Regions from separate parts of the Flavobacterium sp. 120 genome, predicted to be linked through region 1. Evidence: riboswitches for the same ligand, from Rfam matches in the RefSeq annotation. Region 1 holds a riboswitch; each other region holds the start of a gene.
What was found. A riboswitch is a leader RNA that binds a small molecule or an ion and turns the genes downstream of it on or off. The one in region 1 is predicted to bind S-adenosylmethionine.
Positions count from the first base shown of each region.

Region 1 (4,147 bases):
GTTTCTGGAGTACGTCCCATGTGCCCGTAAGCAGCAGTTTCGCTATAGATTGGGTTTCTTAATTTTAAACGTTGCTCAATAAAGTACGGACGCATATCAAAAATGGCTTCTACTTTTTTGGCAATTTCACCATTGGTCAAATTCACTTTTGATGTTCCGTAAGTGTCAATAAAAATACCCATTGGTTTAGCAACCCCAATTGCGTAAGAAACCTGTACTAAAATCTCGTCAGCAACACCCGCTGCAACTAAGTTTTTAGCGATATGACGCGTAGCATAAGCGGCACTTCTGTCTACTTTACTTGGGTCTTTTCCAGAGAATGCACCACCACCGTGAGCACCTTTTCCACCGTAGGTATCCACAATGATTTTTCTTCCTGTCAATCCAGTATCTCCGTGTGGTCCTCCAATTACGAATTTCCCGGTTGGATTAATATGGTATTGGATTGCATCATTGAATAAATGTGCATGTGTTGGATTTTTTGCAATAATCCTTGGAATCAATATTTCAACGATGTCTTTTTTGATTTTTGCAAGCATTGTAGCTTCTTCGTCAAAATCATCATGTTGTGTTGAGATTACAATAGCATCAATACGAGTTGGCTTATTGTCATCGCTGTATTCTAAAGTTACTTGAGATTTAGCATCCGGACGCAAATACGTAATTTCGTTATTTTCACGTCTTAAAATAGCCAATTCCTGCAATAATTTATGAGATAAATCAAGTGCCAATGGCATATAATTTTCCGTTTCATTAGTAGCATAACCAAACATCATTCCTTGGTCACCAGCGCCTTGCTCTTCTGGATTTTTTCTGTCAACACCTTGATTGATGTCAGCAGATTGTTCGTGAATAGCAGAAAGAATTCCACAAGAATTAGCTTCAAACATGTATTCGCTTTTTGTGTAACCAATTTTCTTGATTACATCACGAGCGATTTGTTGCACGTCTAAATATGTATTTGATTTTACTTCACCAGCCAAAATTACCTGGCCAGTAGTTACTAAAGTTTCGCAAGCTACTTTTGAGTCAGCATCAAATGCCAAAAAATTATCAATTAATGCATCCGAAATTTGATCTGCAATTTTGTCTGGATGTCCTTCGCTTACAGATTCTGACGTAAATAAATAGGCCATAATAATTATTATTTTAAAATTAAGCGAGAAAAAATAATTGCTGAAAAGGACTAAAGAAGAGTTTCTGCTTTAGCATTTTTTCTACTGAAAAATTTTCAGTATCCATAATGAATTGATTTCATTATGAAGAGGTTGCAATCAGTTCAAATTTTTCCTCTTGTATTCGGGTGCAAATGTATGAAACCATTTTGAATTGCAAATTAATCTTAACTTTTTTTTGCTCATAAATCTTTTCATCTACTTATATAAATACAAAACGGAATCTTGGGTTCGTTTTTCTTTGTATTTTTTTTAAAACTTATTTGGAAAATTCAGAAATAGTTAGCATATTTGTTACAACAAAAAAAGAAACATGAAATTTAATGTGTGTAATATGTCAAAAGCCATTCAGGAAAAGTCCTGTGGGTCGTGTATTGCTTAAATTTAAATTCAAATTTATATAGCAAAAGCCTCCCAAAAAAATGGGAGGCTTTTTTTTTGAACTCTATTTAGCTGAAAATAAAACAATATTAATCATAGAATGAATAACCTGAAAATCCAGAATACAAATAATTTTAAAGTCAAAAATATGATTTGCGCCAATGCCATTATGTGCGTTCGTGTCTGTTGATTCCAAAAGTATAAGTTATAACACAACTTAAAAAACCCTTTTGGATACGCATCTAAAAGGGTTTTTTTATTCAGATTAGTTAATAAGCATAGAGAATTTCAGAATTCAAAAATAATTTAAAACAAAACTAACATCATAAATTAAAAGATTATGAGCACATCAAAACATTTCCCAAAGGCATTTCGGTTACTAAAAAGCTTTAGTTTTAGAACCAAAACTAAAAAGGAAATCGATTCAAAAAATGAATTGACTAATCCAAGATTTGAAATTTCAAAAAATGATCCTTTGGCACAAAAAATAGTGCCGAGTTCATTGCTGTTCCAAATGTATTCAAAAGAAAATGAAGAACTTTTTATTTAAAAAAGTGATGGTTGTTTTAGCTTTTGAATCTTTGATGGTAAATCTCAAATTATGATTTCGACGAAAGATAAAACCCTAATATGGTGTTTTCTCTTTCGTCGGGATAATAATTATGCGTGCGATTTTTTCAAGTCAATTTGCAATAAATCAATTAGAACCAATTTGATAAAAATTTGGTTGTTTAAAAAAATAGTAGTTAATTTGTGCCTTTAAGTTCAAAAACGTATTGAAATGTTATAAAGAAAGGCAGAGGGATTAGACCCGATGAAGCCTTAGCAACCCTTCGATTTATCGAAGAAGGTGCTGCATTCTACCTTTATTCTGTCCCGAATCCTCGGGATATTTCAGAATCTAAAGGAAAGATAACACAAAGAATTCTTCTAGTTCACTTCTAGCTTTCTTTCTAATATTTCCAGACACAAATCAAAAATCATAAAAGATTTGAAATTGGAAAATAAACCAACATCTATTACCGTACAAAATTTCACCACCGAAAGTGGGGCTTTTTATCCTACCTTAAACTTAAGTTTTCAAGTTTTTGGACCGGCTTTACATACCGCTCCAATCGTTTTGGTAAATCATGCATTGACTGGAAATTCCCAAGTTGTGGGAGAAAAAGGTTGGTGGAATGATTTAATTGGTGCGCACAAAACTATCGATACCAATACATATACAATACTGGCTTTTAATGTTCCGGGAAATGGCTTTGATGATGCCGTTATTGAAAATTATTCGGATTTTACTACCAGAGATATTGCCAGAATTTTTATTGAAGGCATTCATTTTCTTAAAATCAAACAGCTTTATGCTATTATTGGCGGTTCTGTTGGCGGAGGAATTGCTTGGGAATTGGTTGCTTTAGAACCAAAAATCACGCAACATTTAATTCCTATCGCAACCGATTGGAAATCGACAGACTGGTTAATTGCCAATTGCTTTTTGCAGGAGCAAATTCTAAAGAATTCTTCAAAACCTATTGAAGACGCTCGAATTCATGCCATGCTTTGCTACCGAACTCCAGAATCTTTTACTGCAAAATTTCAGAGAACCACTAATGAGGAATTAGCCATTTTCAATGTTGAAAGTTGGCTGGATCATCACGGTAAAAAACTTCAAAAACGGTTTCAAATTTCGTCTTATAAAATGATGAATCAATTGTTGAAAACGATAGATATTACCAGAAACAGCAATTCATTTGAAGAAATAACGTCAAAAATTGAAGCTGATATTCATATCATCGGAATCAATTCTGACTTGTTTTTTACGGCAAATGAAAATAAAGCGACTTACGAGGAATTAAAAAAATATAAAAATAATGTCACCTATCAGGAAATCGTTTCCATTCACGGACACGACGCTTTTTTGATAGAATACAAACAATTACACAATTTGCTTCAGGATATATTCTAAGCCAAAAAAACACAACACAATGAAAATATTAAAATTTGGAGGTAAATCTTTATCGAATGGCGACGGAATAAATAAAGTAGTTGCAATTATTACCGATAAAGTAAATCAAGGAGAAGAAATTGCAATTGTAGTATCGGCACGTGGAAATGCTACAGATGAATTAGAAGAAATTTTAGGTATTGCTTCTAAAAACGGAGATTACAAACCCTTTTTTGAGGACTTTAAAAAATACCAACAAGACGATTACCAAGAGGTAGATTTATCTGAGGAATTCAATGTCTTAGAAAAATTATTCGAAGGCGTAAGCTTAATTGGTGATTACAGCAATAAAATTAAAGACCAGATTTTATCAAAAGGGGAGCTGCTTTCTGCAAAATTACTGACGGCTATTTTAGTTGAAAATGGAATAAATGCTCGTTTTGCGGATACTCGCGAATTGATAAAAACAGATTCGAAATTTGGTGATGCACAACCTTTGGAACAAATTTCGAAGAAAAATGTCATCAACTATTTCAAACAAAATAACGGAACTACCGTGAATATTGTTACCGGTTTCATTGGTTCTAATAATAATAATGACACGACCACTTTAGGAAGAAACGGTAGTAATTACACTGCTTCACTGATTGCG
Region 1 is NZ_RBKZ01000001.1:364,859-369,005, forward strand. It holds gene metK (methionine adenosyltransferase) at 1-1,136, opposite strand, end outside; gene C8C87_RS01470 (hypothetical protein) at 1,897-2,106, shown strand; SAM riboswitch class I at 2,338-2,475, shown strand; gene C8C87_RS01475 (alpha/beta fold hydrolase) at 2,554-3,516, shown strand; gene thrA (bifunctional aspartate kinase/homoserine dehydrogenase I) at 3,536-4,147, shown strand, end outside.

Region 2 (4,147 bases), 1.2 Mb from region 1:
AAGCTGCAGATGCTGGAATTAAAGTAATTATTGCAATTACTGAAGGAATTCCTGTTGCTGACATGATAAAAGCAAATGGTTATGTTAAAGAAAGAAACGCAAGATTAATCGGTCCAAACTGCCCTGGAATTATCACTCCGGGTGAAGCAAAAGTTGGTATTATGCCAGGTTTTGTTTTCAAAAAAGGAACTGTTGGTATTGTTTCTAAATCTGGAACATTAACCTACGAAGCAGCTGACCAAGTAGTAAAACAAGGATTAGGAATCACTACTGCAATTGGTATTGGTGGAGACCCAATCATTGGAACAACTACAAAAGAAGCAGTTGAATTATTGATGAATGACCCAGAAACAGAATGTATCGTAATGATAGGTGAAATAGGTGGACAATTAGAAGCTGATGCTGCTCATTGGATCAAAGCGGATGGTAACCGTAAGCCAGTTGTAGGTTTCATTGCAGGAGTTACTGCTCCTCCAGGACGTACAATGGGACATGCAGGTGCTATCGTTGGTGGATCTGACGATACTGCTGAAGCTAAAAAACAAATCATGAGAGAATGTGGAATTCACGTGGTAGATTCTCCAGCTGAAATTGGTAAAAAAGTAAAAGAAGTTTTAGGTTAATCTAAACTCTAATTAAATATTTTAAAAGCCTCACAATTTGTGGGGCTTTTTTATTATAAATTGAATTAAAGAAATATCTTTGCACTTTATTAAATGCATCTGTTTTTAAGATGTAATCCTAATAAGAACAAACATAAACGAATGGTTTCTAATGGGCCTCACGATTTTGTGGGGTATTTTTTTGTCGAAGCCAGTTCAAATAAAAATAAAATAATATGTACAAAGAGTTAAAAAAATTCAAAGTTAGCAATCAGTTTTCATTTACTACAGAAGATAGTTTAGCAGAAGTTTGCAATGCATCAGAAGGATCTGGAGTATTTTTAGTGTATTCAGTAGGAGATGAAAAAGAGTTAATTATGGTTGGTTCTACTGGAACTGTTCAAAATAACGGAACTTTGAAAATTAAAAATGGTGGTTTAAAAGACAAAATTGTTGAAGGACACCAATTTGCTAAAACTGGAAGAAAATATTCTTGGCCTGCACAAATGAAAATTGAAGACATCAGTACACTAGAAGTGGTTTGGTATGAGACATTCAACGATAAAACTAAAGTGATTCCAACATTTGTAGAAGGACAAGTTTTACAAAACTTCCTTGACGAAAATGGAAGACTGCCAAAATGGAATGTAGCTTTTTAATTATTTAAAGTCTGCCTTTCAACATCTTAATTATAATCGCGCTACATTTTTATGTGGCGCTTTTTTTTGAATTATCTTTTTTTGGAATAAAATTAGGCTAATTTCATAAATAATTAATTACTTTTGCACCCGTTATCACGAATCCTTCAATAGGATAGCAACCTGCAACAACAAGCAAGGTGCTAAAACGATAAGCCAAATCCTTTGGAAAAAATGTTGTTTACATTCCCATATTTAGCTTTGTTTTTCGTCATAATTTTTAATTTTAAATTTTTTTTATGACTTTATTTTCAAAAGAAAAAGGAAATGCCTTTGCCTTGATTCCTTTATTGGTTTTTATTTTTACTTTTTTAGGAGCAGGAATTGTTCTGAATGATTTTTATGCTTTTCCATCGCCAGTGGCAGTTGTAGTTGGTATCATAGCAGCCTTTTTACTTTTCAAATCCACTACTGATGAAAAAGTTGCTACATTGATTGCAGGATGTGGTGAAAGTAAAATCATGACCATGTGTTTAATTTATTTGCTAGCAGGAGCCTTCGCAGTAGTAAGTAAAGCGATGGGTGGAGTTGATGCTGTCGTGAATCTTGGAATAAATACTATTGATGTTGCTTATTTTCCTTTAGGAATTTTCTTGATTGCTTCTTTTTTATCAACTGCTACAGGAACATCAGTGGGTGCAATTGTAGCTATTGGCCCGATAGCTGTCGCATTAGCTGATAAAAGCGGTGCTTCATTACCTTTAATTTCAGGCGCTTTATTAGGTGGCTCTATGTTAGGAGATAATCTTTCGATGATTTCTGATACTACCATCGCAGCAACGCAGTCATTGGGATGTGATCTAAAGGACAAGTTCAAGATTAACTTATTTATTGCCTTTCCTGCTGCAATTTTGACTATTATGGTTTTCTTTTATCTTGATTTAAACTCGGATATTGTGACTGTTGCCATTGCAAAAAATGATTTTTCCTGGATTGCAATTGTACCTTATATATTAGTAATAGTATTGGCGGTAGTAGGTGTTAATGTATTTTCAACATTACTTATTGGAACTTTATTGGCAGGAATCATAGGTTATTTTAGTGGTTCGTTTACGTTAATGGAGTTCACTCAAAAGATATATGAAGGCTTTACCAGTATGACTGATATTTTCTTATTATCAATGCTTACTGGAGGTTTAGCAGCTATGGTAGATAAAGCGGGTGGAATAACGTATTTATTAGTTCAAATTAAAAAAAGAATTAAAAGTAAAAAATCAGCTCAAGCGGGAATTGGTGCTTTAGTGGGTTTTGCTAATTTAGCAATAGCGAACAACACGGTTTCTATTGTAATTACAGGACCTATTGCCAAAGAAATTAATGATGAATATGAATTGAATCCTAGAAAAACGGCTGCAATTCTGGATATTTTTTCGTGTATAATTCAAGGAGTTTTACCGTATGGCGCTCAAGTATTGCTTATATTGAGCTACGCTAATGGAAAATTAGATTTCTTTGACTTAATTAGTAATGCTTGGTACCATTTATTTTTACTAATTTTCACATTGGTGGCTATTTATATTTCGTTTTGGGACAAATGGACAAAGCGATTCTTTAAAATTTAAGAATTGAATTTTTGATTGTAATTGCTTTTGAATTTTTTTTAAAAAGGGAATTATTATATATTTGACGGGTGTAAGATAGCCCTGATAGTAGTGAAAATCCTTTTATGTGAACGTTAGTGTTCATAAAAGATTGAAGCGGATAGCAGGATTAGCTTCAAATAAAATTTAAACTAATTTTTGAATATGAAATTACTAGAAGGAAAAGTTGCCATAATTACAGGTGCAAGCCGCGGAATTGGAAAAGGAATTGCTGAAGTTTTTGCAAAACATGGTGCAAATGTTGCATTTACATACAGTTCGTCAGTGGAATCAGCTTTGGCTCTTGAAAATGAATTGAACGCTTTAGGAATTAAAGCCAAAGGATATCAATCTAACGCAGCCGATTTTAATGAAGCGCAAACTTTTGTAGATGCAGTTTTGGCTGAATTTGGAACGGTTGATATTTTAATCAATAACGCTGGGATTACTAAAGACAACCTTTTGATGCGTATGTCCGAAGAAGATTTTGACAAAGTGATGGATGTCAATTTGAAATCAGTTTTTAATATGACCAAAGCAATTCAACGTACTTTTTTGAAACAACGTTCTGGTTCTATAATCAATATGAGTTCAGTTGTAGGAGTGAAAGGAAATGCAGGACAAACTAATTATGCTGCTTCAAAAGCGGGAGTTATTGGTTTTTCTAAATCAGTGGCGTTGGAATTAGGATCACGTAATATTCGTTGTAATGTAATTGCTCCTGGATTCATCGAAACAGAAATGACGGCTAAATTAAACGAAGATGTTGTAAAAGGATGGAGAGACGGAATCCCTTTGAAACGTGGCGGAACGACTGAGGACGTTGCTAATGCATGTCTTTTCTTTGCGTCTGATATGAGTGCGTATGTAACTGGACAGGTTATGAATGTTTGTGGAGGAATGCTTACCTAAAAAAAATAGTGATCAGTCATCAGTGCTCAGTTGCTGAATACTGATGACTGAACACTACTAAAATATGACAACAAACACTTTACTATTATTACTACTTTCTTTACTAATAGCTGGCGGTTTGTCATTTTTTCAATATATCTACAAAGCCAAAAACAAATCGAAAGTCGGTTGGTTTTTGGCTTTTTTGCGTTTTTCATCCATTTTTGGAATTTTATTATTGTTAATTAATCCAATACTAACCAAAAAGACGCTTGAAACGGTAAAAACGCCTTTGCCGATTGTTTTTGATAATTCGAGTTCTATTTCTTTTTTGAATGCCAATGAAAAAGCATTGGAATTGTATAAAAAAATACAA
Region 2 is NZ_RBKZ01000001.1:1,591,311-1,595,457, reverse strand. It holds gene sucD (succinate--CoA ligase subunit alpha) at 1-623, shown strand, start outside; gene C8C87_RS06845 (hypothetical protein) at 839-1,261, shown strand; SAM-I-IV-variant riboswitch at 1,389-1,485, shown strand; gene C8C87_RS06840 (Na+/H+ antiporter NhaC family protein) at 1,540-2,862, shown strand; gene fabG (3-oxoacyl-[acyl-carrier-protein] reductase) at 3,046-3,792, shown strand; gene C8C87_RS06830 (hypothetical protein) at 3,857-4,147, shown strand, end outside.
Region 2: another riboswitch for S-adenosylmethionine. It lies ahead of C8C87_RS06840 (Na+/H+ antiporter NhaC family protein); the one in region 1 lies ahead of C8C87_RS01475 (alpha/beta fold hydrolase).

Region 3 (4,147 bases), 350 kb from region 1:
TTTTTCTAATAAATTAGACAAAACTTCTTGAGCTTTTGTGGAATATTTAGTAAAATAGTTTCGCTTTTTCACATTGTCTACCCTATCTTTTCTTGATAAAGCTGGCATTTCAAAAGCAATATGACAAATTAAATCGAATGGATCAAATTGCATACCTACTTCTTCTCGTAACGCATCAAAATAAATCCCTTTACTTTCTAACTCCTCAATAATGACTTTCTTTTTATCCGTACTGTTCCAAGCTTGAAGAAAATCATCTAAGGTTTCATATTGCTTTCCAATACTTTTCTTGGTGTAATCAATTATACTTTCTGTAATAATTCTGCCATCAACACCTAAATATTGTATTCTTTCGTTTATGATTTTTACTTCAACTCCTTGAATTATTTTTTTTATATACTTTGGTTTTGGTTCTTCAACCCCTTCAGCATCGGTCGGCTCGGGATACTCAGGCTCCGGAAAATCTGGGTCGTCAATTGTCACTGGCCCATCTGGTTCCGGGATATCAATAGGTCCGTCACCCTCTATTTCAATAATAGAAACTGGATCACCATCAAAGTCAGGGTCAGCAAAATGATGAGTTACATTTCTAAAATCCATAATGGTAAAGTAGGTTTTACCGTATTCTTCATTAATACGTGTCCCACGACCTATAATTTGTTTGAATTCTGTTGAAGAGCCAATATTGCTATCTAAGACAATTAATTTGCAGGTTTGAGCATCAACACCAGTTGTCATTAACTTTGAAGTAACTGCGATTACTGGATATTTTTCACTTGGATTTATGAAATTATCTAACTCCCGTTTTCCTTCTTCATTATCGCCTGTAATTTGCATTACATATTTATTGTCTTCCTTAACCAAATCTGCATTGGCATTAGCCAAAGCTGCTCTCATTCCTTCAGCGTGTTCAATATCGACACAAAACACAATGGTTTTATCAAAACGATTGTTCAGTTTAAGAAATTCAGTTATTTTATTAGCAACTAATTTTCTTCTGTTTTCAACTACAATATATCTATCGAAATCTTTTGTGTTGTATATTCTGTGCTCAACAATATTACCCTCTTTATCAGTAAATCCTTGAGGTGGTTGCCAACCTTCAGCATCAATATCTAATGTTACTTTAACTACTTTATAAGGTGCTAAGAAACCGTCATCTATTCCTTGTTTTAAAGAATAGGTGTAAATAGGATCACCAAAGTAATGGATATTCGACACCTGTTTTGTTTCTTTTGGTGTAGCAGTTAAACCAATATGCGTAGCTGAATTAAAATATTCTAAAATTTGGCGCCATTTGCTATCTTCTTTTACACTCCCTCTATGGCACTCATCTACAATAATTAAATCAAAATAATCAGGTGAAAAATCTTTGAAAGCATCAGGGATTTCTGGATTAGAATTACTCAATCCTTGGTAGAGTCCTAAGAATATATCAAATGCTTTATCGGCATTATCAATACCACGTTTATTGTTAGAAACCAAAAGATCTTTACCATCAACATTTATAACTTTCTTTTTTACCACCGTCATGGCATCTTTAAAATGACGAAAATCACCTCTTAATGTTTGGTCAACTAATGAAGTTCTATCTGCCAAAAAGAGAATTTTACGTTTGCTTTTACTTTTGAATAATCGATAGGCAATTTGGAAAGCAGTATAGGTTTTACCTGTTCCTGTTGCCATAACTAATAAAATTCGAGGTTGCCCTTTTGCAACGGCTTCAACAGTCCTGTTAATTGCTATTTGTTGGTAGTATCTTGGTTTTCTATCACTATCTGCAAAGTAATCTTGCAAAATTATTTTTTCTTCGGTTTCTGTTACAATCCCCTTGTATTTTTTATATTTTCCCCAAAGGACATCAGGTGAAGGAAATTCATTTAAAGGAAAAGTCTGTTCTATATCCCCATCCGTAATTGTTTTGTCATGAAAATGAAAACCATCACCATTACTACTAAATACAAAAGGAATATCCATTAAATTAGAATACTTCAACGCTTGTTGAATTCCTGACTTTATAGAAAGGTTATTTTCTTTTGCTTCAATAATTGCAACCGGAATTCCAGAAATATAAAGCACGTAATCAGCAAAAAGTTTCTTTCCTCTTGCAGTCATTTTACCTTTTACCCAAATACGCCCAGCAGTAATTGAATACTCTCTAATAATTTGAGTGTGTTCATCCCAACCCGCATTAATTATTGCAGGTGTTATAAACTTCTCTTTAATATCTGCTTCGGAAAATAATTTTTTGTTCATCCTTTTACGCTTTGAAGTATAATAAACTAAATATATTGGATTGCATACAAACATACTAAAAAGCAATGGAATGAAATTGAAGAAAACCGTAAACGGTCTGCTTATTTTATACCACTTCCATTCTGTTTAATTCGTTTTGATTGCACCTGTGTAAATAAACGATATTTTGTAGGATTTTACTATACCCACTTTTAATGATATTATGAATTTTTGTTCAGCTCTAATTATTATTTATTTTAAAATTTATATATTTGAAAAATCATTAAGAACTACAATTGAGTAGTAGCAACCTGCGACCACACGCGAAGGTGCTGAAACAATGAGCCTAAACTAAGGAAAAATTATGTTTAAAATACCACCATTTAATTTTGTAGCAACGCACGATTTGCAATCTAATAAAGCTAAAGACAACCTCTTTAAAATTTATTTAGATTTTGATATTGTGTTTTATAATTTGAGTTTTGATGCTCTTAAAGAAGTCAATACTGTTTATGAAGAACGAGACTTATACGACCAAAGTATAGCTGGTGTTAGTACTTTTTTGAAACTTCAAAAACCCAATAAAAAACAGTATGAGTATTATCCAGCTATTAATTACGAACGATTAAATATCAATCAAGAATATGCCATAATTACCTATTTTTTTTCGGGAGCTTTTTCAACAAGAACAATTGCTACAGTGCAAAATCTTACATTCGATAAAATAGAGATGTTTAAATATACCCAAGAATGATAATGATAACAAAATCAATAAAAACCTTTACAGCAATTATAACACTTGGTTTGGAAATCGGTTATAGTGAAGAACATTACAATAAAGATTATCTGATTAATGAACTTCAAGAATATCAAAAACAAAGAATTGATGAAGCAAATATATATTTAAGTGCATCTGTAAGTGAATGTAATATTGTGCTAAGTGGTCAAGACGAAAAGCATTTAAAACTTGAGTTTATTAACTACCCTAAATTCCCGTTAGAAATTGAGGTGTTTAAAGAAGAAATTATAAAATTGGGGTTACATCTGCTTAATAAAATGCAACAAAATAGAACAGTGATAGTGTTTCCAGACGAAACAATTATGCTGGAAATTGATGGAGCAATAGACCCAAGGATTTAAATAAAAAACATTAAACTATAATTATCTATGAAAACAACGATTACTAAACTTGCCACAGGTAGCATTGAGTTAGCATTTCCACTATTTCTATCCATGCTTTTGTTTGAATACGTTGATAAAAAGGAATCCACTGGTTATGGATACATCAATAATATATCAGACAATATTCCATATTTGCTTTCAGGGCTATTTTTTATGATTTTATGTCTTGAGTTTATAAGGAGGCGTAATTCTGAAAAAGATAAGTTTGTAGCTTTTAGGTATATTTATATCATAGTGATGGTAATTGCGTTTATACTTAGTCTAAAATATATTGGACTTATGTTTGAACCTAATGCAAGAAGATAATGCAATAACAATTATTCATTGAACAGAAGTGCCAACTTTATTGATGCGAAATTTCTAAGAATGCTTTTGGCAGTAGCTACTTTAGCTTGTACAAAACAATTAAAATAGCAAGATTAGACTATAGAGGCCTATTTCATTATTTTTTTATAAAAATAGGGGCGCTAAGGACTGTATATAAAGTATGGGGTAGGTGGTTGAAAAGGAAAACGATTTTTAAAACAACCACCCCCCTAGTTGAAAAATGTTTTTCTACGATTTGTTTTGAAATTTTATGTTGTTCACTGGTCGAGGGATTTTATACCCTGTATCAGTGATTTGTAACATTATAGTAAAACAGGCCAGTTAAGGTATTTTTATTCGCTTTTATATTGATGAATAGCAATGCCTGTCTAGGTTATTTACAGAATAACAAACTGTCACTTCT
Region 3 is NZ_RBKZ01000001.1:11,262-15,408, reverse strand. It holds gene hsdR (EcoAI/FtnUII family type I restriction enzme subunit R) at 1-2,256, opposite strand, end outside; SAM-I-IV-variant riboswitch at 2,511-2,608, shown strand; gene C8C87_RS00090 (hypothetical protein) at 2,600-2,989, shown strand; gene C8C87_RS00085 (hypothetical protein) at 2,986-3,375, shown strand; gene C8C87_RS00080 (hypothetical protein) at 3,403-3,723, shown strand.
Region 3: another riboswitch for S-adenosylmethionine. It lies ahead of C8C87_RS00090 (hypothetical protein); the one in region 1 lies ahead of C8C87_RS01475 (alpha/beta fold hydrolase).

Region 4 (4,147 bases), 1.6 Mb from region 1:
TACGAAGTAATCAGGAAAAGATTCGTTGCCTGCAGATAAAATCGAACCGATGATAATTCTGCTTTTTCCAAAATATTTTTTGGAAGTGAAAAACCAATCGCCAATTGTTGTAATCTTAAAAAATCTGCTTTTTCTGCATTATCAGAAATGGCATAACCGCTTGAACCATTCGAAATAACGTCGTTGTAAACTAATTTCGGAATATCAGTAACCTGTCCAGGCGTTGTCCAGCGGTCTAAAACCTCGGTTGAGTTATTGTAAAAACGCTGGTCTAAAAGGGTTCCTCTCGTATTATTCATCACTTTATTACCGCCAGAATAGGTTAAACCAACAGTAAAATCAAACGCTTTGTATTGAAAGTTATTCGTTAAACCTCCGTACCAAACTGGTAGCGCATTACCCAAAACCTGATAATCTGAAACTGTAATAGCAGCAGCCGTTGTTCCGTCTAAATACGTCCAATTGCTTTGTCCTGACGGAACTGCAGCACTATATTGTACTTTTTCTCCATTTTTATTGATGAAAATTCGGCGTCCGTTATCCGGGTTTACACCGTCGGTAACGGCTCCGTAGAGACTTCCGGCAGAATAACCTACTCTTGTAATATTGTTCGCTTCTGTCGTAACCTGTGTATACCCAATAATATCTGTGTTTCCTTCGGCAAGAGCCGTAACTTTATTCTTTACGTGGGTGTAATTGAAGGAAGCTTTCCATTGAAAATCTTCTGAATTTGCTATTGTCGCACTCAATCCCAATTCGATACCTCTATTGTACATTGAACCAACATTAGAAAGAATAGCATCTCCGGGAATTCCTTTTGAAGGCGCTTGAGGGGTACTTAAAATCAATCCGTTTACATCATTATTGAAATAATCAGCGGTCAATTGCAGTCTGTCTTTAAAGAAACCTGCTTCAAGACCAATATTCGTCTGATCACTGGTTTCCCATCCTAAATCCTGGTTTCCTGCCTGAGAAATTGCCCAGGTTGCAGCTGTCCCGTAAATTGAAGCACCATATAAATTTTGTGAGGCATACGCTGATGAAAGATTTCCGTTACCCACTCTTCCCCAACTTCCTTTTAATTTAAGTGAACTTATGTAATCTGTAATTTTACTGTTTTTAAAGAAAGATTCTTCACTTACCAGCCATCCAGCAGATAAACCTCCAAAATTTCCGTATTTGCTGCTAACACCCAATGCAGAATTTCCGTCTTTTCTGAAATTTCCTGTAATGAAATATTTTCCGCCGTAATCATAAGATAATCTGAAGAAAGAAGAAAGAAAAAGTCTTTCTGACAAACTGTTGCCGGATGACCTGATCGTTCCCCAAGTTCCCTGATAATTTTCAAAGAAAGGATCTGAAACGTTGGTTTGATTCGCTCCCCAGGAAGAGTTTTCGAATTTCTGAACATCATATCCTGCCAATGCTGCAATGTGATGATTTTCTCCAAAACGTTTGTCAAAAGAGAAACTATTCGTAAAATTGTAATTGTTTCTTAAAGCTGAGATATTAGTTGCAGAACCTCCTGTAGCAAATGCCGAAGATCCTAAATTTGGACTTAAATAGGTAATATTCTCTGCTCTTAATCTGTCGATTCCGTAATTACTGTCGAATTTAAAACCTTCAAAAAAGTTAATTGTTGCGTGTACATTCCCAACAAAATGATCGTTAGAACTGGTGTATTTACTGTTTTCAAACAAAGCTCCAGGATGCCATAACGTATTGGTAAATAAGTTGTTGCCTGGACTTGCTGTTCCTGTTGAACTTAAATTATAAGAACCGTCTTCTTTATAAGGAGAAACGTTTGGAGCCAGTACCAGAGCCAGACGCGCCGCACCAATTAACAGCAATCCGCTGCCACTTAATGAACCTGTACTTTGAGATTGATTGAAAGTATTGTTATACGAAAGATTACCGCCTAATTTTAACCAGCTGTTTACATCGTGATCAATGTTGAATCTTGCTCCTTTTCTTTCGAAATTATTGTCTTTTGTAATTCCTTCCTGTTTGGAATAATTGGTTGAGAAAAAATATCTTGTTTTGTCTGTTCCTCCTGAAACACTAATATTATGATTTTGAGAAACAGCATCACGATATACCTGATCCTGCCAATTGGTGTCCACTCTTGAACCATCAGCTTTAAAAGACGGAAAGAAAAGTGCCGATGCTACAGCAGTATTATTTTCGTTCCCGCTTAATATTTTACTGTTTAAAACAGCTTCATTTTTTATAGTTTCAAATTGTGTACTGTTTAGTAGATTAGGCAGTCTGGTAGCTCTTGTAATTCCAACCCAAGTGTCGTAGGTTACTTTTGCTTTTCCTGCTTTTCCTTTTTTAGTCGTGACCAAAATAACTCCTCCCGCAGCACGCGAACCGTAAATAGAAGTTGAAGCGGCATCTTTTAAAATATCAATCGATTCAATATCTGAAGGATTGATATCTGCAAGCGGATTATTTGCAACAGCACTTGTTGTGGATACATCTCCGGAATTAACCGGAATTCCGTCAATAACCACTAAAGGAGCTGTACTTAATGAAATGGAATTTACCCCGCGAATTCTAATTACCGGAGTATCATTTAAAACTCCGCTCGGAGTAGAAACATTCACTCCTGAGGCCTTACCAATTAACGCCTGCTGAAAACTCTGCACAGGAATATCCTTAATTGTTTTAGATGTTACTCTTGTAGCGGCACCGGTAAATTCTTTTTTACTTTGCGTACCATAACCTACGACAAGTACTTCTTTTAAAGTAGTATTGGAAGGAACCAGTTTAATATCATTAAAAGACGAACCTGCATTTTTTTCGAGCGTTTCGTATCCAATATAATTGACAGACACTAACTTGTCTTGTTTTGTAATGGATAATGAAAATTTTCCATTAACATCTGTAACTACAGATTTTCCGCTTTCTGCAGCAATAATTGTAGCTCCCGGTAAAGGCTCGCCGTTATCAGAACCTGTGACGGTACCGCTGATCGTTCGTTCCTGTGCGCTCAGTATTCCAGGAAGTATACTGAACATAAAAATTAATACAAGTAAGATTTTTTTCATTGAGTTTGGTTTTAAAAAATTGGACATAAATATTCCCGGGCCGATGTCGAAATGGCCTATCAATAATGCTGATAAACAGGAATTGGTTTAAAAAAGACTAACGACTTTGCATTCGGAAAACTTTGGAATGTTTTTCTTTTGAGGGCATTTTAATTTGTTCGGAATTGACATGTAATTCTAGCTCAGTTTTCATTTTTAATTATAAAAGATTTTAATACTAATGAGCTTATTCAGATTTTATGAAATCTTTCTTATCTGTCCACCGAAGCGGAAGGATTTAGCACCTTATTTGGCAACAGGTTGCTAAGACATCACAGGGCCTACTCCCTCAGTCTTTCTGGATAAGTCATGTAGAAATTTTCTACCCGACAAATATATATATATTAATTCTATATAATTAGTAGAATTTAAAATTATTTTTTAAAATTATTTATTTACAAAATAAAATTATCCATAATTAACTGTATAACAAAAACTTATTAATTGTAAAGAAATTTAAGTAATGTTGATTTTATGAAGAAAATTCATTCTTATCATTAAAAAGAACAAATTAATAAATAATTCAATCATTTTTTTTGTAATTAGTTAGTTTATTAAATTCTTCAATTGTTTATTGTTCAAAGCCGAATTCCTTCTTTTTTTATTGTACAAATTTCGATGTATTCAAAAATTTCAAGTTTCGTATTTTCTCTAAAAATTAATTTACTGCCATATACCAATTTAGTTTTTATAATTTTTCCATCAATCCCCAACAGGACATCCAAACCAAATTCATAAAGCCAATGAAAGACAGCTACTAAATGTAGTAAGCCAATTTCTTTAAATCTTCCATAAAATTTATAGAAATTTGTCCCGTAGAGGTCACAAATTTAAATAAAAAAATAACGCAATACCCAATAAATAAAGGTGTTGCGTTTTTTTATGCTTTATAAAATCCCTACTATATCCATCAAGCCAAAATGAAATCTAATCTATAATTTGATTTTGACAAAGGATATAAATAGTATACTAATTAATTTTTAAAGGTAAAACTCCCATCATTGGATTTTAATATTTTTTGACCAATGTAGTTCCCTATTTGTTCTCCCTGTAAA
Region 4 is NZ_RBKZ01000001.1:1,927,714-1,931,860, forward strand. It holds gene C8C87_RS08330 (SusC/RagA family TonB-linked outer membrane protein) at 1-3,053, opposite strand, end outside; SAM riboswitch class I at 3,302-3,401, opposite strand; gene C8C87_RS08335 (vanadium-dependent haloperoxidase) at 4,066-4,147, opposite strand, start outside.
Region 4: another riboswitch for S-adenosylmethionine. It lies ahead of C8C87_RS08330 (SusC/RagA family TonB-linked outer membrane protein); the one in region 1 lies ahead of C8C87_RS01475 (alpha/beta fold hydrolase).